3 regions of the Labrys sedimenti genome follow, and region 2 is predicted to be linked to each of the others. Evidence: riboswitches for the same ligand, from Rfam matches in the RefSeq annotation. Region 2 holds a riboswitch; each other region holds the start of a gene.
The links. A riboswitch is a leader RNA that binds a small molecule or an ion and turns the genes downstream of it on or off. The one in region 2 is predicted to bind cobalamin.
Positions count from the first base shown of each region.

Region 1 (7,300 bases), on a different contig from region 2:
CAGCGAGCAGAACAGGGCCCAGCCGGCGCCGATCACCCAGCCGGCGATCACGTCGGTGGGCCAGTGCACGCCGAGATAGACGCGGCTGGCGCCGACCCCGAAGGTCAGCAGCGTGCACACCACCATGATGTAGACCGATAGGGCGCGCGAGCGAAAGCTGCGGGCCAGCATGATGCCGAGCGTGAAATAGACGGTGGCGGACATGAAGGAGTGGCCGCTGGGAAAGCTCGACGTGTAGACCCTCGAGCCATGCGCCACCAGGTCGGGCCTCGGTCGGTCGAAGCCATATTTCAGGAGCGAGCTCATCAGGATGCCGCTGCCGATGGCGAGGATGACGAAGACGGCGCTGCGCGGCGATCCCGAAAGCGCAAGAAAACCTGCCACGACCAGGGTGGTCAACGTCAGCACGCCGACGCCGCCCAGGCCGGTGAAATCGCGCATCATCTCTTCGAGCCAGCCCGGCCCGAGCGGATCGGTGAGATCGGCGGGGTTGCGCATCATCAAAAGGATGGCGCGATCGAAGGCCTCCGTGCCGCCCTGCATGACCAGGCCGGCGAGCACGGCGAAGATCAGGGCGGCGCCGGCGACGCACAGGATGGCGACCAGCGCCGAGCGCTCGGGATGCTGTTGGATCATGAGGACGGCCGCGCCTTAGAACTCGATGCCCTGCTGGGCCTTCACGCCGGCGGCGAAGTGATGCTTCACCAGCGTCATCTCGGTCACCAGGTCGGCCGCCTCGATCAGCTCCGGCTTGGCATTGCGGCCGGTGACCACGACATGCAGGTCCGGCCGGCGCGCCTTCAGTGTTTCCACCACCTCGGCGAGGTCGAGATAATCGTAGCGCAGGGCGATGTTGATTTCGTCGAGCACAACGAGGCGGATGGCGGGATCCGCCAGCAACGCCTTGGCCGCGTCCCAGGCCCGCCCGGCGGCAGCGACGTCGCGCTCGCGGTCCTGGGTCTCCCAGGTGAAGCCCTCGCCCATGCTCTTCCAGGTCACCAGGTCCTCGAAGCGCTCCAGCGCCTTGCGTTCGCCGGTCGACCAGGCGCCCTTGATGAACTGCACTACACCGACGGGCCAGCCATGGCCGAGCGCGCGCATGATCAGCCCGAAGGCTGCCGTGGACTTGCCCTTGCCGGGGCCGGTGTTGACGATCAGCAGGCCCTTTTCCGTGATGGTCTTGGAAGCGACCTCGGCATCCTGCATGGCCTTGCGCTTTTCCATCTTCGCCTTGTGGCGTGCGGCATCGTCAGTCATCTCAGCATCCAATTACTTCACTACCATCGGCAGGCCTGCGACCATGAAGATCACCCGGTCGGCAATGTCGGCGATCCGTTGGTTGAGCCGGCCCTGCTCGTCGCGGAAGGCCCGGCCGAGGGCATTATCAGGCACGATCGACAGGCCCACCTCGTTGCTGACCATCACCACCGGACCGGCTACAGCCCCAAGCGCTTCCTGCATCTGGAGGAAGGCGGATTTGAGGTCATGGCCGCCCAGCATGAGATTGGTGAGCCAGAGTGTCAGGCAGTCGACCAGCACGGGACCCTGCGTCGCCACAAGCGCTTCCGGCAGGGCCAGGGGCGCGTCGACCGTGTGCCAATTGGCGTCGCGCCGGGCCTGGTGTTCGCCGATGCGCTCGCGCATCTCGTCGTCGAAGGCTTGTGCGGTGGCGATATAGGTCCAGGGCGCGGGATGGGCCGAGATCAGGCTCTCCGCATGCCGGCTCTTGCCGGAACGCGCGCCGCCGAGGACGAGGGTGAGTCGGGGAGAGGACATGCCGCCTTCCTGCCGGGTTCGGGGCAGGAAGGCAAGGGAGCGATTTCACCCTCTCATGGAGGGGTAAGGGCAAGACTTCACACCGGCCCCCATTTCAGGTCGGTGTTCTTGACCGGCAGGCTGCGGATGCGCTTGCCGGTGGCGGCGAAGATCGCGTTGCAGACGGCCGGGGCGATCGGCGGCGTGCCGGGCTCGCCGATGCCGCCCCATTTCTTGCCGCCGCTGAGCACGAGATGGGTCTCGATCGGGGGCGTGTCGGCGAGACGGGCGACCTGGTAATCGTCGAAATTGCCCTGCACCACCGCGCCCTTCTCGATAGTGATCTCGCCGAACAGGGCGGCCGACAGGCCATACACCACCGCGCTCTCGATCTGCATCTCCACGGTGAGCGGATTGACGACATGGCCGCAATCGACGGCCGCCACCACGCGCTGGACCTTCACCTCGCCCTGCGGGCTGACGGCGAGCTCCACCACCTCGCCGACGATGGTGCCGAAGGATTCGTGGATGGCGATGCCGCGCCCCCGGCCCTTGGGCAGCGGCTTGCCCCAGTCGCTCTTCTCAGCCAGCGTGTCGAGCACGGCGAGAAAATCCGGCTTGCCCTCGAGCAGCTTGCGCCTGAAGCGATAGGGGTCCTGGCCACTGGCCTGGGCCATTTCGTCGATGAAGCTCTCCAGGGCAAAGGCATTCTGCGACGAGCCGACCGACCGCCAGAACATCACCGGCACATGGGTGTTCTTGAGGATGCAGTCGATCTGGGCCGCACCGGTGCGGTAGGGCATGTTGGCGAGGCCCTCGACGGCGGAGGGCTCGACGCCGTTCTCCACCTTGCCCCAGCCGAGCGAGCGCTGGATGGACCCGACGGCGGTGCGGACATGGATCGCCGCCGGCAGGCCGTCCTCGCCGAGGGAGGCCTGGAAGCGGATGGCGGCCTGGGGGCGATAGCGGTCGTGGTGCATGTCCTCCTCGCGCGTCCACACCAGCTTGACCGGCTTGCCCACCGCCTTCGATACCGTCACGGCCTGAACGAGCTCGTCATTGACGGCGCGCCGGCCGAAGCCGCCACCGAGGAAGCAATTGTGGATCTCCACCTCGGAGGGAGCGACGCCCGCCGCCTTGGCGGCGAGCTGGAGCGCCATATCGGGGTTCTGCGTGCCCATCCAGACTTCGACCTTGCCGTCATGGACATGGGCGGTGCAGTTGAGCGGTTCCATCGGCGCATGGGCCAGATGCGGCGCCTGGTAGAGGGCGTCGACACGCTTGCCGCGAGCGAGGGAGGCCTCGACATCGCCCTCCTTGCGCGCCGTGACGGCAGGGCCGTCGAGGGCGGCGACATAGTCGGCGTCGAAACCCTTGCTGTCTGTCTCGGCGGCGGGGCCCTCCTCCCATATCACCGGCAGGGCAAGCGCCGCTTCCTTGGCACGCCAGAACCGGTCGGCCACCACGGCGAGGCCGCCCTCGATCGGCACCAAGGCCAGGATGCCGCGGCGGCCCTTGATGGCGGTTTCGTCATGGGATTTCACGCGGCCGCCGAAGACGGGACATGTCACCACAGCGGCATAGACCATATCAGGCAGGCGGATATCGATGCCGTATTTGGCGGCTCCCGTCAGCTTGGGCGGCGTATCCAGGCGCGCCAGCGGCTTACCGATCAGCGTGAACTGCTCGGGTGTCTTGATTGCGGGTTCCTTGGCCAGCGTGACCTTGGCGGCCTCGCCGGCCAGTTCGCCGAAACGCAGGCTGCGATTGCTGGCCTGGTGCAGCACCTTGCCGGCATCGACGCTGCAGCTTTCGGCCGGTACCTGCCAGCGCGCAGCCGCCGCCTGCACCAGCCTTTCGCGGGCATTGGCGCCGGCGGCCTGTAGGAATTCGCGCGAGCGGCGTACGGCGCCGGAACCGCCGGTGCCCATGCGCTTGTACACGGTGTTCTCGCGCAAATTGCGGCTGGCCGAGGCGTATTCGGGCTTCACCTTGGCCCAGTCGCAACCGAGTTCCTCGGCGACGATCATCGGCAGGGCGGTGAAGATGCCCTCGCCCATTTCCGATTGCGCCACGCGGATGATCACGGTGTCGTCGGGCTCGATCAGGATCCAGGCATTGATCTCGCCTTCAGTGGCCGTGCCGGCCCAGGGCTGGTCGGCAATATCAAGAGCGTGGGCGGCATCGGGGATGAAGCCGCCGATCATGAGGCCGCCGGCGGCCGAGAGGCCGATGGCCAGGAAACTGCGCCGGCTCAGCGCAGTCGAGGTACGGTCGATCGCGTTCATGGCCTCACCCCTTCATCAGTTCGGCGGCGCGATGGATGGCGGCGCGGATGCGCGGATAGGTGCCGCAGCGGCAGATATTGGTGATGCCGTTGTCGATATCCGCATCGGTGGGCGCGGGCGTATCCTTCAGGAAGGCGACGGCGGCCATGATCTGGCCCGACTGGCAATAGCCGCATTGCGGAACGTCCTCGGCCAGCCAGGCCTGCTGGACCGGATGCTTGCCGTCTGCCGACAAGCCCTCGATCGTGGTGATGGTGGCACCGTCGACGTCACCGATCTGGGTCTGGCAGGAGCGGATGGCGGCGCCGTTCACATGGACGGTGCAGGCGCCGCATTGGGCGATGCCGCAGCCGAACTTGGTACCGGTGAGGCCGAGTTCATCGCGCAGGACCCAGAGCAGAGGGGTCTCGGGCTCGATGTCGAGCTGGTGGGTGGTCGAATTGACGGTGATGGCAACCATGGGCAGGCCTTCCAGCGGCTGATGCCGGGCAGAAGGTCCGGGCCCATCGGCGTCGGCCTTCTGGTGGGCGATTGCGGGAAGGCCAAATTGTGGCGGCAATCATGGCGCTGGGGTGACGGGTAACGCAGACGTGAGAGTTTGTGCAGTCTGGAAACCGTCGAGAAACGCGGCTGCCAGTTGCGAAGGGGCCTTGGCCTATTGCTTGAACCAGATCCGGCTGTAGCCGAGTGCATCGCCGGCGATGGCGACGAGAACGCCCACCGAGACGAGGATGAGGCCGGTCAGGAAGATGCGGACGATACGGCGATAGACCAGCCCCTGCAGCGAAGTGGGCGAAAGCATGCCGGCCAGCGCCCAGACCTGGAAGATGATGCCGCCCCCGATAAGAAAGACGGCTGCCAGGTCCTCCGGGATCCAGGTTCCCGGCTGCGAGGCCCAGTTGTTGAGGAAGCCGAGCGAGAAGGCAAGCACGACGCCGATGGCCGTCACCGAACCGCCGCGGAAGATGACGTCGATCTTCTCCGGCTCGGTCGGCGGTGCCGGTGGCTTCTCTTCGGGCATGGCAGCCTCGCTGATGTGGCGATATCGTCGGCCTTTATGCCGGATTTTGCGCGTGGTTTGGAAGCGGGAACATTGACAAGCACGCCCGCGCACCCCTTATGTCAGCTGCGATCGGTCTCTCGTTAAGAGAGAAGAGGGAATGCGGTGCGGATGAAGGGGGCCCGGTTGAGGGCTGTCCTGGATGCCAAAGCCGCGGCTGCCCCCGCAACTGTAAGCGGCAAGCGTCCCGCCTTGAGGCCACTGGGCAACCGGGAAGGCGGCGGGGGGCGATGAGCCGCGAGCCAGGAGACCTGCCGGTCGTACTGTTGTCACCGGTCCGGGCGGGGCGCCTCGGAGGCCGGTTCCGTCTTCCCGGACGATCGCCGGCCATGCCGTCGGTCCCGCGCCCTCCATCCGCTCCGGCGGCGATGAACAGGGCCGATGCCAGAAACAACTCTCCCAGTCCGGCTGCTCGTCTGCGTGACCTGCAGGCGCGAGGGCGATGCCCCCGAGGCGCCGCGCCAGGGCGCCCGGCTGCGCGACGCTCTCGCCGGCATGCTGCCCGAAAGCGTCGAGCTGCAGCCGGTCGAGTGCCTGGGCAATTGCAAGCGTTCCTGCACGGTGGCTTTGTCGGCGCCCGGTACCTGGACCTATGTCTTCGGCGATCTCACTGCCGAGAGCGGCCCCGACATCCTCACCGGGATCGATCTCCTTGCCCATTCCAGCGATGGCCTGATGCCCTGGCGCGGCCGTCCCGACGTCTTCAAGCGCAGCATGATCGCGCGCATCCCACCCCTGCCAACCCTCAAGGACGCCGCCGAATGAACGCCCCTGTAAGATCAGAGACCGCGAAAGTTCCCTGCACCATCGTCACCGGCTTTCTCGGGGCCGGCAAGACCACGCTGATCCGCAACCTGCTGGCCACCGCCAACGGCCGCAGGCTGGCGTTGATCGTCAACGAATTCGGCGATGTCGGCGTCGACGGCGACATCCTGAAGTCCTGCGGCATCGAGAGCTGCCCGGAAGACGCCATCGTCGAGCTCGCCAATGGCTGCATCTGCTGCACCGTGGCCGACGATTTCGTGCCGGCGCTGGAGACGCTGCTGGCACGCCCGAACGCGCCCGAGCACATCGTGATCGAGACCTCCGGCCTCGCTCTGCCCAAGCCGCTGGTCAAGGCCTTCAACTGGCCGGCGATCCGTTCGCGCGTCACCGTCGACGGCGTCATCGCCGTTGTCGACGGCGCGGCGGTCGCGGCCGGCCGCTTCGCCGATGACCCGGAAGAGCTCAAGCGCCAGGCCGAGGGCGACGCTTCCCTCGATCACGACAATCCGCTTGAGGAGGTCTATGAGGACCAGCTCCTCTGCGCCGACCTCGTCGTGCTCAACAAGGCCGATCTCCTCTCCGCCGGCGAGGCCGACAGCGTGGAGAAGGACATCGAGAAGACCGTGCCGCGCGCCGTCAAGGTGGTGCGCACCTCCGAGGGCCGCATCGACGCGGCCGTGCTGCTCGGGCTCGGGGCCGCGGCCGAGAACGACCTGGAGGCCCGGCCCTCCCATCACGACCACGAGGCCGAGCACGACCACGACGATTTCGACACCTTCGTGGTCGACCTGCCGGCCATCCTCGATGCCGATGCCCTGGTGCGCAAGCTGAAGGCGGCGGCCGAGGAGCATGATATCTTGCGCATCAAGGGCTTCGTCGCCGTCGACGGCAAGCCGATGCGCCTGCTGGTCCAGGGCGTCGGCGCCCGCTTCTCGCAGCATTTCGACCGCGCCTGGGCGCCGGAGGAAACCCGTTCGAGCCGCCTCGTCATCATCGGCGAGAAGGGCATCGACCAGGCCGGCATCCGCAAGACGCTGGAGGGGTGATAGCATCGGGCAGTGATGAAGCAGAACTGTCATCCCCGGCGAGTTCGACAGCCCTGGATTCCCTTCCCCTCGCTGCCACTCACAAGCAAAGCTTGTGAGGATACGGCCGGGAATGACAATTCCGTATCGCTTACGTCACTTGGGCCATGCTGAACTTGGGCCATGCTGATACCGCAAGGATAGTCTGATGCATCTGCTGCCGGCCGATACGCGTTCGCTCGATGCCAGCGAGGCCGCCGTCGATCTCGACCAGGCTCCCGGCGCGATCGTGTTCGCCTCGCTGACCGACAGCGACCTCGCCCTGGCAGCTGCGTCCGGCTTCGACGATCTGCGCCTGGCGCCGCTGCAGAAGCTGCGCCATCCGATGTCCGTCGACCTCTACATCG
Region 1 is NZ_JAXOUF010000002.1:101,059-108,358, forward strand. Features, by position in the region: gene U1R88_RS06860 (phosphatase PAP2 family protein) at 1-636, opposite strand, end outside; gene cobO (cob(I)yrinic acid a,c-diamide adenosyltransferase) at 652-1,257, opposite strand; gene cobU (bifunctional adenosylcobinamide kinase/adenosylcobinamide-phosphate guanylyltransferase) at 1,270-1,776, opposite strand; gene U1R88_RS06875 (xanthine dehydrogenase family protein molybdopterin-binding subunit) at 1,854-4,043, opposite strand; gene U1R88_RS06880 ((2Fe-2S)-binding protein) at 4,048-4,503, opposite strand; gene U1R88_RS06885 (hypothetical protein) at 4,699-5,064, opposite strand; cobalamin riboswitch at 5,160-5,376, shown strand; gene U1R88_RS06890 (DUF1636 domain-containing protein) at 5,485-5,868, shown strand; gene cobW (cobalamin biosynthesis protein CobW) at 5,865-6,914, shown strand; partial or broken gene U1R88_RS06900 (hypothetical protein) at 7,102-7,300, shown strand, end outside.
Region 1: another riboswitch for cobalamin. It lies ahead of U1R88_RS06890 (DUF1636 domain-containing protein); the one in region 2 lies ahead of metE (5-methyltetrahydropteroyltriglutamate--homocysteine S-methyltransferase).

Region 2 (7,300 bases):
ACGGCATGGATGATGTCGTTGAACTCCGAGTAGCACATATGGGTGTGGATCTGGGTGGCATCGTCGACACCCGAGGAGGCAAGACGAAAACACGCGACCGCCCAGGCAAGATAGGCCTCCTTTTCGGCGTGCCTGAGGGGCAGCCCCTCGCGAATTGCCGGCTCGTCGATCTGGATGATGCGAATGCCGGCCTGTTCGAGATCCCCGACCTCGTCGCGCAAGGCGAGGGCGATCTGCCGGCAGACCTGCTCGCGTTCGATGTCGTCCCGCACGAAGGACCATTGCAGCATGGTGACCGGCCCGGTGAGCATGCCCTTGACGGGGCGCCTGGTGAGGGACTGGGCAAAGCGCGCCCAATCCACCGTCATGGGCCGGGGACGCGAGACGTCGCCATAGATGATCGGCGGGCGCACGCAGCGCGAGCCGTAGCTCTGCACCCAGCCGTGCCGGGTGAAGGCGTAGCCGGCCAGTTGCTCGCCGAAATACTGCACCATGTCGTTGCGCTCGAACTCGCCATGCACCAGCACGTCGAGGCCGATCTCTTCCTGCCAGGCGATGGCCTGCGCCGTCTCCTGGCGCAGGAAGCCGTGATAATCGGCATCGCCGATAAGACCCTTTGCATGGTCCGCGCGGGCTGTGCGCACGGCACTCGTCTGCGGGAACGAACCGATCGTTGTGGTGGGAAATGACGGCAGGCCAAGCCATTCCTGGGCGCGACGGCGTAGCGGGTAGGGATGCTGGCGTTCGTGCATGGCCGGTCTGATCGCGGCCATGCGATCGGCGACGGCCGGATTGTGTATACGATCGGATACACGGCGGGAGCCTGCGGCCGCGTCCGAGCTGCCAAGCGCTTCGCCGACGGCTTTGCGACCATCGACCAGCGCAGTCGCCAGAGTTTTGAGTTCGCCGATCTTCTGCACCGCAAAGGCGAGCCACTTGCCCAGCTCGGGGTCGAGTTCCGTTTCCAGCGCAAGGTCATAGGGCACGTGCAGCAGGGAGCAGCTGGGAGCCAGCACCACGCGATGCGCGCCGAGAGCCGCGACATCGGGCTCGATCCTGTCGAGAAGGGTGGTCAGGTCGCTGCGCCAGACATTGCGGCCGTCGATCACGCCTAGCGACAACACCTTGTCGGCGGGTGCTTCCTCGACCGCTCGCCCGAGCTGTTCCGGTGCCCTTGCCAGGTCGAGATGCAGGCCGGCTGCCGGAAGGGCGAGCGCCAGATTGAGATTGTCGCCCAGGCCGCCGAAATAGCTCGCCACCATGATCTTGAGATCGGAGACTGTACCGGCCAGGACATCGTAGGTCTGGCGCAGCGCCGTGCGTGTCCGCTCGTCGAGATCGAGCACCAGGCAGGGCTCGTCGAACTGCACCCAGTCGGCACCGGCCGCGGCCAGCCTGCGCAGGATCTCGGCATAGACGGGCAGAAGCCCGGGCAGGAGGGCGAGCGGATCGAAGCCGGCATCCTTGCCCTTGCCGAGCAGCAGATAGGTCACCGGCCCGATGAGGACGGGATGGGTGTGGAAGCCGAGCGTCGCGGCCTCCGTGAATTCGTCGATGGGCTTGGTCGAGGCGAGCTCGAAGGCCTGGCCGCGGCGAAATTCGGGAACCATGTAATGGTAGTTGGTGTCGAACCATTTGGTCATTTCGAGCGCGGGAAGCCCGCCGCCGTGGCCGCCATGGCTGCAGCCCATATTACCTCGATCATCGTGGTCGCGACCATCATGGCCGTGGCTGCCGCGCGCCATGGCGAAGTAGGTGGCAAGCGAGACCGGGCCGCCTTCCCAGCCATAGTGGCGGGGAATGGCGCCGACCGTCGCACTCATGTCGAGGACCTGGTCGTAGAGCGAGAAATCGTTGGACGGGATATGGGTGACACCGAGCAGGCTCTGCCGGGCCCAGTTGCTGGCGCGCAGCTGGGCGGCCGTCGAGAGCAGGGCGGTTTCGTCCTGCTTTCCGGCCCAGAAAGCCTCCAGGGCCGTCTTGAGTTCGCGGCGCGGACCGATGCGCGGCGTGCCGAGTGTCGAGATTGGAATGGACATGCGTGTCTCCTGCCGGTGACCGATGGGTCCCGGTTTGCGGTGAATGGAAGAGGGGAGCGGAGCAGCGGCGCGCCGTCAGGGCACGCCGCAACGCATTCGTCGTCGGGCAGCCGGATTGGCCGCGCCTTCACGCATGACGGCAGTTTGAAGCTTGAACATCGGCAGACCCCATGAAGAACTGGGGGCAAAGGCCGTACGGGAGCGCCTGACCTGCCAGGAACTCTGGCTCTGGTCACGCAACCACCGGGACACCCCGCCCGAGGACGTTTACGTTCGTCGGGGCAGGTCTCCTGGCTCACGGGTCACCGGGCCTGCCCGCCTTCCCACCCGCGAAAAGCAGGCAGTGGCATGATGAGCAAGCTCTCGCCGTCTACAGTTGCGGGGGCAGCGCCGGCATCGCACCGGCTTCCCTCTTAGCTTCCATCACGAGGATGGAAGAACCTCGACCACGCGAGCAGACGCCAAGGCACGCTGAAAGTCAAGGCTGATATAAAGACATGTTTATATAGGCATTACATCTCTGGCGAGTTGACGGCGCGGGCCGATCCGACTACGGCGTCGATGTGACGGTTCCTTTCGAGGATCAAATGGGAACGCGACGAGGGCCGATGCCCGAAGCGCGGCTGCCCCCGCAACTGTGAGCGGTGAGTTCCTGCCAGAACGGCCACTGGATCGCGATCCGGGAAGGCGGCAGGAGACGGCGATCCGCCAGCCAGGAGACCTGCCGTCAGCCGTGGTCACGCGCGACGACATCGGGCGGGGTGTTCCGATGGAAGCCGAACCGTTTGCGCCTCCGGGCATGACGGTGCGGGCCTCCTCGCGGTGACGGCCACTGGACGTCGCGACGAGGTCTGACGTGATCAATCGTTTCCCTGCAGCCGTATTGCCCGGTCTCGGGCTTGTGCTTTTGGCTTCCCTTGCCGCCTTGCCGACCCTTCCAGCCCGGGCACAGCCGGCGGCGGGCGACGAGCCGATCGAACTCGACCCCGTCGTTGTCACCGGGGCGCCGACGCCGGCCAGCCAGCTCGGCAGCGCGGTCACGGTCATCACGGCCGAGGAGATCGAGAAGGGGCAGCGCCGCACGGTAAGCGATGTGCTGGCCACCGTGCCCGGCCTCAATCTCGTGCAGGCCGGCGGTCCGGGCAGCCAGACCGCGGTGTTCATGCGCGGCTCCAACGCCAATCACGTCAAGGTGCTGATCGACGGCATCGATGTCGGCGATCCCGGCAATCCCAACGGCGCCTTCGATTTCGGCAAGTTGCTGGCAGGCGATGTGGAGCGGATCGAGGTGCTGCGCGGCCCGCAAAGCGGCCTCTGTGGCGCCGATGCCATTGGCGGGGTGATCGCCATCACCTCCAGGAAGGGATCCGGCACGCCGAAACTGACGGCCATGCTGGAAGGCGGTTCCTTCGGAACCTTCAACCAGCGCATCAGCCTGAGCGGCTCGCACTCGATGTTCAACTATGCTTTCGGCATCGACCATCTCCGTGCCACCGACACGCCGGTGACGCCGACCGACCTGCTGCCGCCCGGCCAGAGGGCCATCGGCAACCTCTATGACAACAAGGTCTATTCGGCCCGGCTCGGCGCTGATTTTACCGACAATCTCAGCGCCAGCCTGATCGCGCGCTACTCCGATTCGAAGCTCCTGTTCACCGGCGATTCCTTCACCGGGCCGAATGCCCTGCACAGTTCGCAGACTGAAGGGCTTTTCCTCACGCGTGGCGAGGTCGTTTGGCACTCGCTCGATGATCGCTATCGGACCGTCCTGGGCATCGACTATCTCAGGGATCGTCGGCGCAGCGTACCTTCTCCGGAAAACATGACGCCGCCATCGACCAGCATCGGCGAGCGCCTGAAGTTCGACCTGCGCCAGGAGGTCGCAATTACCGATGACCACAAGCTCACTCTCGGGCTGGAGCGCGAGAATTATCGCCTGCAGGCCGAAGACCTGACCGCCTCCAGCGGCAATTCGGCGGCTTTCGCTCAGCTCCAGTCCAACTGGTTCGAGAATTTCTACCTGACCTCGAACCTGCGCTACGACCGCAACGACGATTTCGGTGGCCATCTGACCTGGCGCGTCGCGCCCGCCTATACGATCGCGGCGACCGGGACCTTGCTGCGTGCGAGCTATGGCACCGGCTTCAAGGCGCCGACCCTCAGCCAACTCTATCGCGATTATCCGCCCTTCTTCTATGCCAACCGCAATCTGAAGCCCGAAGAAAGCAGCGGTTACGACGTCGGCTTCGAGCAGCCCCTGTTCGCAGACCGCCTGCGCATCGGTTCTACCTTCTATTACAACCGCATCCGCAATCTGATCGACTACAACGACACCTTCACCACCAATGTGAATGTCGGCCGGGCCACGACCTATGGCAATGAATCCTTCGTCTCGGTCCGGGTGAACCAGCAGATGTCCTTGAGAGGGGACTATACCTTCACCATCGCCCGCAACGACGTCACCGAAACAAGCTTGTTGCGCCGGCCCAGGCACAAGGCAAGCCTTGAGGTTGACTGGTCGCCGACGGAGGCGCTCAACCTGTCGGCCATGGTGCTCTATGTCGGCTCCTGGATCGACGGCAATCGCAGCTTCTCGATCCCGCGCCTAAAGGCTTCCGGCTATGCGACGGTGAATCTGGCTGCGGACTACAAGGTCAACGAGCGCGCGAGCGTGTTCGCCCGCGTCGACAACCTGCTCGACCGCCGCTACGAAACCCCGGTCGGTTTCCAGCAGCTGGGGATTGGCGTCTATGGCGGCGTCCGCCTGAGCGCTTTCTGACAGGTGATGCCCATGCACTCGGAGTTCGCCTTCAGCATGGAACGATTCCAATTGATCATAGGCAGCGGCGAGAAAAGCGACTACATCAGGGCCAAACTGGCGGCGCCCTGGCCCCGCCTCGGCTCGTCCTGATCCGGAGACCCTCTCCATGCCCGATTCCGCCTCCAATGCCCGCTATCCCCATGTTCCCCTGTTTCCCCTGGGAGCGGACGAAACGCCCTATCGCAAGCTGACCAGCGAAGGCGTGCGGGTCGAGAAGCTCGGCGGCAGCGAGATCCTGCAGGTGGATGGCGAGGCATTGCGGCTTCTGGCCGAGCAGGCCTTCATGGACATCAACCATCTCTTGCGCCCCGGCCATCTCCAGCAATTGCGCAACATCCTCGAGGATCCCGAGGCGACGGACAATGACCGCTTCGTCGCCTATGACCTGCTCAAGAACGCCAATATCGCCGCCGGCGGCGTGCTGCCCATGTGCCAGGATACCGGCACCGCCATCGTGATGGCCAAGAAGGGCCGCAAGGTCTGGACGGAGGGCGAGGACGAAGGCGCCATCGCCCAGGGCATCCGCGATGCCTATGAGAAGAAGAACCTGCGCTATTCGCAGCTGGCGCCGCTGTCGATGTTCGAGGAGAAGAACACCAAGACCAACCTGCCGGCGCAGATCGACATTTCGGCGGAAGGGGAGGAGGCCTACAAGTTCCTCTTCGTCGCCAAGGGCGGCGGTTCGGCCAACAAGACCTTCCTCTACCAGGCCACGCCTTCCATCCTGTCCAAGGATCGCCTGATCGCCTTCCTGAAGGAGAAGATCCTCACGCTCGGCACGGCAGCCTGCCCGCCCTATCACCTGGCGGTGGTGATCGGTGGCACCTCCGCCGAACTCACGCTGAAGGCGGTGAAGCTCGCTTCGGCGCGCTATCTCGACAGCCTGCCCACCGAGGGCTCCGAACTCGGCCACGCCTTCCGCGACCTCGAGCTCGAGAAGGAAGTGCACAAGCTCACCCAGTCGCTCGGCGTCGGCGCCCAGTTCGGCGGCAAGTATTTCTGCCATGACGTGCGGGTCATCCGCTTGCCGCGCCATGGCGCCAGCCTGCCGATCGGGCTCGGAGTCTCTTGCTCGGCCGATCGCCAGGCCATGGGCAAGATCACCCGCGACGGCGTCTTCCTCGAGGAGCTGGAACACAATCCGGCGCGCTTCCTGCCCGAGATCGACGAGAGCACGCTCGGCGGGGCGGTGGTGAAGATCGACCTCAACCAGCCGATGTCAAACATCCTGGAGACGCTGTCGCGCCATCCGGTGAAGACGCGCGTCTCGCTGACCGGCCCGATCATTGTGGCCCGCGACCTCGCCCATGCCAAGCTGCGCGAACGCCTGGAGGCGGGCGGCGGCCTGCCCGACTATCTCAAGAATCATCCGGTCTATTACGCCGGCCCGGCCAAGACGCCGGCCGGCTATGCCTCTGGCTCGTTCGGCCCCACCACGGCGGGGCGCATGGACAGCTATGTCGACCAGTTCCAGGCCGCGGGCGGCTCGATGGTGATGCTGGCCAAGGGCAACCGTTCCGCCCAGGTCCGCGAGGCCTGCGCCAAGCATGGCGGCTTCTATCTCGGCTCCATCGGCGGCCCCGCCGCGCGCCTCGCCCAGGACTGCATCAAGAAGGTCGAGGTATTGGAATATCCCGAACTCGGCATGGAGGCGGTGTGGCGCATCGAGGTCGAGGACTTCCCGGCCTTCATCGTCATCGATGACAAGGGCAATGACTTCTTCAAGGAACTCAACCTGGGTTGAGTTCACGCGCCTGCTTTTTCGGCGAGGCCTCTTCCTGAAAAGGGAGGGGCCTTTTTCATGCACGTTTCGCGTGCTGTTGCGAATTCGCAACTGTCATGGACAAAGCCCCTTTGTGTCAGAACGGTGACTCACCTTAACATTGTGTAATGTCTCGCCTGGGAGGAAAGCTTCGATATCGCAGTGCACAACGACTGCGCCTCTTCCGTATGCCCAATATTGCTTTGCCGGCTTGCCGAAGAGAGAGGCCCTTTTGAAAGGGTCGACTTATGAGATCGGGGTATTTCCATGTCTATTCGTGCAATTTTACTCGGCGCTGGCGCCGGATTTCTTGGCATTGCGGCCGCCTCTGCTGCAGACCTGCCGATGAGCAAGGGCGAGGCTGTCGAATATGTGAAGGTTTGTACGGCATTCGGTCCGGGCTTTTTCTATATTCCGGGCACCGACACCTGCCTGAAGATCAGCGGCCAGATCCGGGCCGACTATTGGTTTGCGCAGGCGCCCAGCAATGCCACGGGCAAGCGCAACATCAGCCAGACGCAGTTCCGGACCAATGCCCGCATCCGCTTCGATGCGCGCACTCAGACCGACTGGGGCATGCTGCGCTCCTTCTTCGAACTCCAGGCCGAGTCCAATGCTGGGGCAGCCACGCATGACACCTTCCAGGTACGCCAAGCCTATCTGCAGTTCGGCGGCCTG
Region 2 is NZ_JAXOUF010000001.1:157,616-164,915, forward strand. Features, by position in the region: gene metE (5-methyltetrahydropteroyltriglutamate--homocysteine S-methyltransferase) at 1-2,039, opposite strand, end outside; cobalamin riboswitch at 2,303-2,499, opposite strand; cobalamin riboswitch at 2,590-2,782, shown strand; gene U1R88_RS00745 (TonB-dependent receptor plug domain-containing protein) at 2,896-4,818, shown strand; gene U1R88_RS00750 (fumarate hydratase) at 4,967-6,604, shown strand; gene U1R88_RS00755 (porin) at 6,890-7,300, shown strand, end outside.

Region 3 (7,300 bases), on a different contig from region 2:
ACCTCGACATGAACATCCTCGCAAGCAAAGCGCCTCAGCCAAGCCGCCCGCATGGCTAATGGCCTTGTCGCGGGCACTGGAACTGGCGTCTGAAAATTTTGCAGGATTTCCCAGCCTGCACCGCCAGGGCAGGTTCGGAGATCCTGTTCAGCGCTCCACCGGCCGGAATCGCGGTCGAATCGCCGTGTAAGCCTTATAGTATGATAATTCTTAGCGCTTTGATCCAATCAAGATCGGCGCCCTGCAACCATGAGTTGGGACTTGATGCAAATCCGCAACAGGCCTGTGATTTCTCGCGCCTGCGCTTGAGAGCCGTAGAGCTGCATTCGGTTGTGTGCGAAGCCGGGCGTGCTGGCCCGCCCCAAACGAGGCGAAGCCCTCCCCAGCCTTCTCAAGCCAGCCGCGGCTGCGCCCGGTCGCGCAAATATCCGGGGCTTCGTCAGCTCAGGGCACAGTCCCCTCGCGCCCGATGCTCTCATAGCGGAAGCCGTACCGCTTCATGTCTTCGAGCCGGTAGATGTTGCGCAGGTCCACGATCACCGGGCGGGTGAGCAGGTTCTTGACCCGCTCGAGGTCGAGCGCCCGGAACTCGTCCCATTCAGTGACGATCACTGCGACATCGGCGCCATCGAGGCAGTCATAGGCACTGGAGCGATAGTCGACATCGCTCAGAACCTTGCGGGCCTCCTCCATCGCCTGGGGATCATAGGCCCGCACCCGTGCGCCCTTGTCCTGCAAGGCGAGCACGATCGGAATCGAGGGGCTGTCGCGCATGTCATCGGTGTTCGGCTTGAACGCAAGGCCGAGCAGGGCCACCGTCTTGCCGGCGATGTTGCCGTCCAACGCCGCGATGACGCGGCGTGCCATCGCCGCCTTGCGGGCATCGTTGACCCCGACCACCGCCTCCACGATGCGCAGTGGCACGCCATGCTCCTGGCCGGTGCGCAGCAACGCGAGCGTATCCTTGGGAAAGCACGAACCGCCGAAGCCCGGCCCGGCATGCAGGAATTTGGAACCGATGCGGTTGTCGAGACCGATGCCGCGGGCCACCTCCTGCACGTTGGCACCAGCCTTCTCGCACAGGTCAGCGATCTCGTTGATGAAGGTGACCTTGGTCGCCAGGAAGGCGTTGGCGGCATATTTGATCAGTTCGGAGGTGCGCCGGGCCGTGAACAGCAGCGGCCCCTGGTTGAGATGGAGCGGGCGGTAGACCTCGCCCATCACTTCGCGGGCGCGCTGCTCCTCAGTGCCGACCACGATGCGGTCCGGGCGCTTGAAATCCTCGATCGCCGCGCCTTCGCGCAGGAATTCGGGGTTCGACACCACGCTGACATCGGCATCCGGCCTGACCTCGCGGATCAGCCGCTCGACCTCGTCGCCAGTGCCGACCGGCACGGTCGACTTGGTCACCACCACCGTGAAGCCCTCGACCGCCGCGGCGATCTCGCGCACCGCGCCATAGACATAAGACAGGTCCGCATGCCCGTCGCCGCGGCGCGAGGGAGTACCGACAGCCAGGAACACCACGGCCGCATCGCGCACGGCGGGGGCGAGCTCGGTGGTGAAGGACAGGCGCTTCTCGCGCACATTGCGCGCCACCAGATCGTCGAGGCCCGGCTCGTAGATCGGCATGCGCCCGGCCAGCAAGCCCTCGATCTTGGCCGGATCCTTGTCGACGCAGGTGACGACATGGCCGAAATCGGCGAGGCAAGCCCCCGTCACCAGGCCAACATAACCCGTACCGATCATTGCAACGCGCATGACATCAATCCTGTTTGGGCGACTAACCCGTCAGAGCCGTGTCTACAAAAGGCCCGGCGACATGCCAATGACGAAAAAGGAAAAGCAGCTCTGCCGGAGGGCCTTGCCGAGACGCCTCTACGCCCCTAGCCGCAGCGACCAGCCGCGGGCGGAAGGCCTGAGATCAGCGCTCGCCAGCGGGCCGGCCTCGATGCGCCAGAAGGAACGAGGCTCGCTGCCGAGGACATGAACGATCGCCGCGCGCAGCACCGAGGCATGGGTAACGGCCAGCGTGTAGCCCTCGAACCGCCCGCCATCGAGCCAGGCACCGACCCGTGCAATCACGGCCGCAATGCTCTCACCGCCATGCGGGCAGGCCTGCGGATCGGTCAGCCACGCCCCAAGCGCTTCGGGCTCGGCGGCGGCCACCGCCTCCAGGCCAAGCCCCGCCCAGCGGCCATGGTCGCATTCGCGCAGGACCTCGTCGATTTCAGGATCGAGGCCGAGGGCATGCGCCGTCTGGCGGGCCCTGAGCGCCGGACTGCTCAGGACGCGGGTCGCCTTGGCGAAACGTCCCTGCTGGTCCCGAGCCGCCTTCTCCCCCCTCGCGTCGAGCGCCTCGTCGAGTGGAAACCCCGCCGCACGCAGTGCGGGCGTCGCTCCATGGCACAGCAGGATCAGGCGTGGCGTCATGAAGGCAATTCCCCAAGATAAAGTCGCTTCCAGAATATTGACATATCCGTGACTTGCGCTCTTATGGAAGAGCTTTGCCAAGGGTGGGAAGCCGGTGGAATTCCGGCACGGTCGCGCCACTGTGAACGGCGGCGCTGCGGCGTCAATCCGGAAGTCAGACCTCTTCCAAGGCAGCATGACTCGTAACGGGACGCGTAATCCCAAGGAGCTTTTCATGACCACCGCAACTCTGGCACCCGTCGCCCAGCAGCCGATCGCCATCCCGGTCCGCGAGATCCTGCCCTGGGCGCTCTTCACTGTGCTCCTGGCTGTGCTCGCCATCTATTTCGTTGGCGCCGAACAGGGCGCAACCTCGCTGATTCCCGGCGTCTACATCCACGAATTCGTGCATGACGCCCGCCATCTGCTCGGCTTCCCCTGCCACTAGGGCGCATAGGCACACGACATGGTTAGATCGCTTTTGATCCGGGGGATGCTGATCGGCATCCTGGCCGGACTGTTTGCGTCCGGCTTCGCCTGGGTGTTCGGTGAGCCCCAGGTCGACGCCGCCATCGCTTTCGAGGAAAGCCACGCCTCAGAGCCGGCTCCGACGGCTGCCCCGACGCCCGGCGCCGCGCAGGCGGCCGCGGCCCACGATCATGAGGAAGAGCCGGTCAGCCGGCCGGTCCAGGCCAGCTACGGCCTCGTCACCGGCATGGTCGTCTATGGCGCAGCGCTCGGCGGCATCTTCGCCCTGATCTTTGCCTTCGCGCAGGGCCGGATCGGCAGCCTCAGCCCGCGCGCAACCGCCGGATTAATCGCCCTCGTCGGCTTCGCCGCCATCATGGTGGTGCCACAGATCAAATATCCTGCCAACCCGCCGGCCGTCGGCAATCCCGACACCATCGGCCTGCGCACCGCCTTCTATTTCGGCTTGATCCTGCTGTCCCTCGTGACGATGGCTGCGGCTCTCGGCACCGCGAACCGGCTCGCTGCCAGCCTCGGCCGCTGGAACGCCAACCTCGTGGGGGCGGCAGCCTATCTGGTGGTGATGGTCGTGGCCATGCAGATCCTGCCGACGGTCAACGACATCCCGGCCGATTTTTCGGCCACGGTGTTGTGGAAGTTCCGCATCGCCTCGCTCGGCATTCATGCCGTGCTGTGGGCGACGCTCGGGATCGCCTTCGGCATTGCAGCACAGAAATTGCTGCAAGCCCCCGCCCGCCGCTGAAAAGAAGCCGGGCACCGCGTCAAACGTCGCATTTTTACAACACTGGCTCGATTTCAGGCCGGTTTTCAAAATTTATTTCATTTCGCACTTGCGAAATGAACCGATGAGGATCAGTTTAGGGACGTGGCGGATGCGCCTTTGCGCTCCTCCACTGCCCTCCTTGGGCGTTTCCTCCCTAAGACTTGGGCCGCCATTGGGCGGCCTCTTTCTTTTTTGGGTCGACAGACCCCATATTTCAGATTGTGCAGCGGCATTCCGCCTTCGATTAACCCCTGAGCAAAGCGTGTTCAGGTATGAACGCTTGTCGCTCTCGCTGTTTGGTTTCACGCGTCTTTGCGATTTGATGTGCTTCGTTCGATTTACAAAACGCTCTTGCGTCCAAGCTCGCGCTTGCCCATTTGTGTTCACCCTCGCATAGTGTGTCATTATGGATCTGGACTCGCCCTTGTTTGATCGCATCCGGGTGCGCCCAAGGGCCGAAGAGGTCCAGCCGGCGAGCGTACGGCTATGCGAACATGCCGGTTGCCGGAACGCCGGCGAATTTCGTGCGCCCAAGGGGCGCAACCGCGAAGGCCAGTTCTGGCATTTCTGCCTGGAACACGTGCGCGACTACAACAAGACCTACAATTATTTCGCCGGCCTGCCGGACGACTCGGTCAGCGCCTATCAGCGCGATGCCGCCACCGGCCATCGCCCGACCTGGACGATGGGGGTCAATCCCTGGTCCAAGAAGCGCGGCGAAGGGCCGCAACCCGGCCCCGAGATCCATGACGGCTTCGGTTTCTTCGACGAGGATCACGGCTTCCGCCGCCCGCAAGGAACGCCCGAACCCGAGAGGCGGCGACTGAAATTGCTGGAGCGCAAGGCCCTTGACGCGCTCGATCTGCCGGAAACCGCCAGCGGCCCCGAAATCAAGGCGCGCTACAAGACGCTGGTCAAACGTCTCCATCCCGATGCCAATGGCGGGGATCGATCCAGCGAAGATAAATTGCGCGGGATCATCCAGGCCTATAATACGCTGCGTAGCGCCGGGCTCTGCTAAGGTGCGTCGTCAGCTATGGTTTGGAGCAAGATGAGGTCAAAAATGGTTGGATGGGAGGAGCAAGCGCTGCCAAGACTTCTGTCTTGGCAAGCGAAGCGACGCTGCAGACGACCATTTTTCACCTCACCGCTTCGCGGCGGGGCGCTTTTGGCCGATGAGTACGTCGGGTTTCGTAGCAAGCCGCAAGGCTTGCGTCCTCACCCTCCTTCTCCTCGGCCAAAATCGCTCCCGTCTAGCCCAAACCATAGCTGACGACGCACCCTGAGCGACGCATAAGAAGAGGATTGTCGGCTGCGCCGCCCTGGCGCCAGCCAAGGAAGGCATAATGACTGACGCAACGACACCGGCCAATCTGCCGGACATCATGGTTTCGGCCAAAAAGCTGTTTGGTTTCGATACGGATCTCGAAGTACCGGCCTATTCCCAGTCCTCCGACCACGTCCCGGACCTCGATCCCGATTATCTTTTCGACAAGCCGACGACCCTGGCGATCCTGGCGGGCTTTGCCCATAATCGCCGCGTGATGGTCACGGGCTATCACGGCACGGGCAAATCGACGCATATCGAGCAGGTCGCCGCCCGTCTCAACTGGCCCTGCGTGCGCATCAATCTCGACAGCCATGTCTCGCGTATCGACCTCGTCGGCAAGGACGCGATCGTCCTCAAGGACGGCAAGCAGGTCACCGAGTTCCGCGACGGCATGCTGCCCTGGGCCCTGCAGAACAACATCGCCCTGGTGTTCGACGAATATGACGCCGGCCGTCCCGACGTGATGTTCGTGATCCAGCGCGTGCTGGAAATCTCCGGCAAGCTCACCTTGCTCGACCAGAAGCGCGTGATCCGCCCTCATCCGGCCTTCCGCCTGTTCGCCACCACCAACACGGTGGGCCTGGGCGACACTTCTGGCCTCTATCACGGCACCCAGCAGATCAACCAGGGCCAGATGGACCGCTGGTCGATCGTCACCACGCTGAACTATCTGCCGCATGACAAGGAAGTCGACATCGTGCTGGCCAAGGCCAAGCACTATCAGAAGAGCCCGAACGGCCGCGACATCGTCAACAAGATGGTGCGCGTCGCCGATCTCACCCGCAACGCCTTCATGAACGGTGACCTCTCCACCGTGATGTCGCCGCGCACGGTGCTGACCTGGGCCGAGAACGCCAATATCTTCCACGATATCGGCTTTGCCTTCCGCGTTACCTTCCTCAACAAGTGCGACGAGCTCGAACGCAGCCTCGTGGCCGAGTTCTACCAGCGCGCCTTCGGCGCGGAGCTGGCCGAAAGCTCGGTCAACGTCGCGTTGACGTGATCCGGGAGCGCGGACGTCCCCATGACACTCAAGCGAGTGTTGGACAATCCGCCCCTGGAAACACCACGCTCGTAAGAGAGGAAGAGCGGACGAGAACGTCCGCGCTCCCAGGATTGACGGCATCATGACCACGACGAACCGCAAGCCCGGCGAAAAGCCCAAGGACGTTCCCAACGACGCCTTCAAGCGTTCGGTGGCCGGGGCCCTGCGCGCCATCGCCCGCAAGCCGGATCTCGAAGTGACCTTCGCATCGGAAAAGCCGATGCTGATGGCCGACAAGGCGCGCCTGGCCGAACCGCCGCGCAAGCTCGACGCCCATGTCGCGGCGATCGTGCGCGGCCAGGCCGATGCGATGGCGCTCCGTCTCGCCTGCCATGACCCGGCAGTGCATCGCCGCCACGCCCCGCAGAACGAGCAGGCGCGCAGCGTGTTCGATGCCGTCGAGCAGGCCCGCTGCGAGTCGATCGGTTCACGCCGCATGGCCGGGGTGGCCAACAACCTCACCGCCATGCTCGAGGACCGTTATTTCCGCGGCGGCAAATATGAGGACATCCGTGTCCGCGAGGAAGCGCCGGTCGAGGATGCCCTCGCCTTGATGGTGCGCGAGAAGCTGACCGGCCTCGCCCCGCCCGAGCCGGCCCGCAAGCTGGTAGACCTGTGGCGCCCGCTGATCGAAGAGAAGGCCGGCAAGGACCTCGCCCGCCTCGACAGCGTGATCGAGAACCAGCGCGCCTTCGCCCGCGCCATGAACGACCTCCTGACCCATATGGGCCTGTCCGAGGAAGCGCAGGCGGATAGCGACGATTCCGACGATCGCGAAAACGACGCCGAGAGCGAGCAGGAAGGCGAGAACCAGGAGAACCAGGGCGAGGTCCAGGACGATTCCGAATCCATGAAGCTCGAGGAGACCGAGAGCGAGGACGAGGAATCCCAGGACGGCGAGACACAGGACGCCGAATCGCCCTCCTCCGACCTGCCGGACGATACCGAGACGGGCGATGCCGAGGAGGCAGCCCAACCCTGGCGGCCGCCCGAGCATCGCGACAATGAGCGGCGCGCCAGCGACTACAAGGCCTTCACCACCCGCTTCGACGAAATCGTCGAAGCGGCGGATCTGTGCGACCCCGAGGAACTCGATCGCCTGCGAGCCTATCTCGACAAGCAGCTTTCCAGCCTGTCGGGCGTGGTGGCGCGCCTGGCCAACCGGCTGCAGCGCCGCCTGATGGCGCAACAGAACCGCTCCTGGGATTTCGATCTCGAGGAAGGCATGCTCGATCCGGCCCGCCTGTCGCGTGTCATCATC
Region 3 is NZ_JAXOUF010000010.1:69,319-76,618, forward strand. Features, by position in the region: gene U1R88_RS23970 (efflux RND transporter periplasmic adaptor subunit) at 1-10, opposite strand, end outside; gene U1R88_RS23975 (UDP-glucose dehydrogenase family protein) at 445-1,761, opposite strand; gene U1R88_RS23980 (histidine phosphatase family protein) at 1,879-2,433, opposite strand; cobalamin riboswitch at 2,484-2,614, shown strand; gene U1R88_RS23985 (CbtB domain-containing protein) at 2,648-2,860, shown strand; gene U1R88_RS23990 (CbtA family protein) at 2,879-3,643, shown strand; gene U1R88_RS23995 (J domain-containing protein) at 4,089-4,685, shown strand; gene cobS (cobaltochelatase subunit CobS) at 5,011-5,997, shown strand; gene cobT (cobaltochelatase subunit CobT) at 6,122-7,300, shown strand, end outside.
Region 3: another riboswitch for cobalamin. It lies ahead of U1R88_RS23985 (CbtB domain-containing protein); the one in region 2 lies ahead of metE (5-methyltetrahydropteroyltriglutamate--homocysteine S-methyltransferase).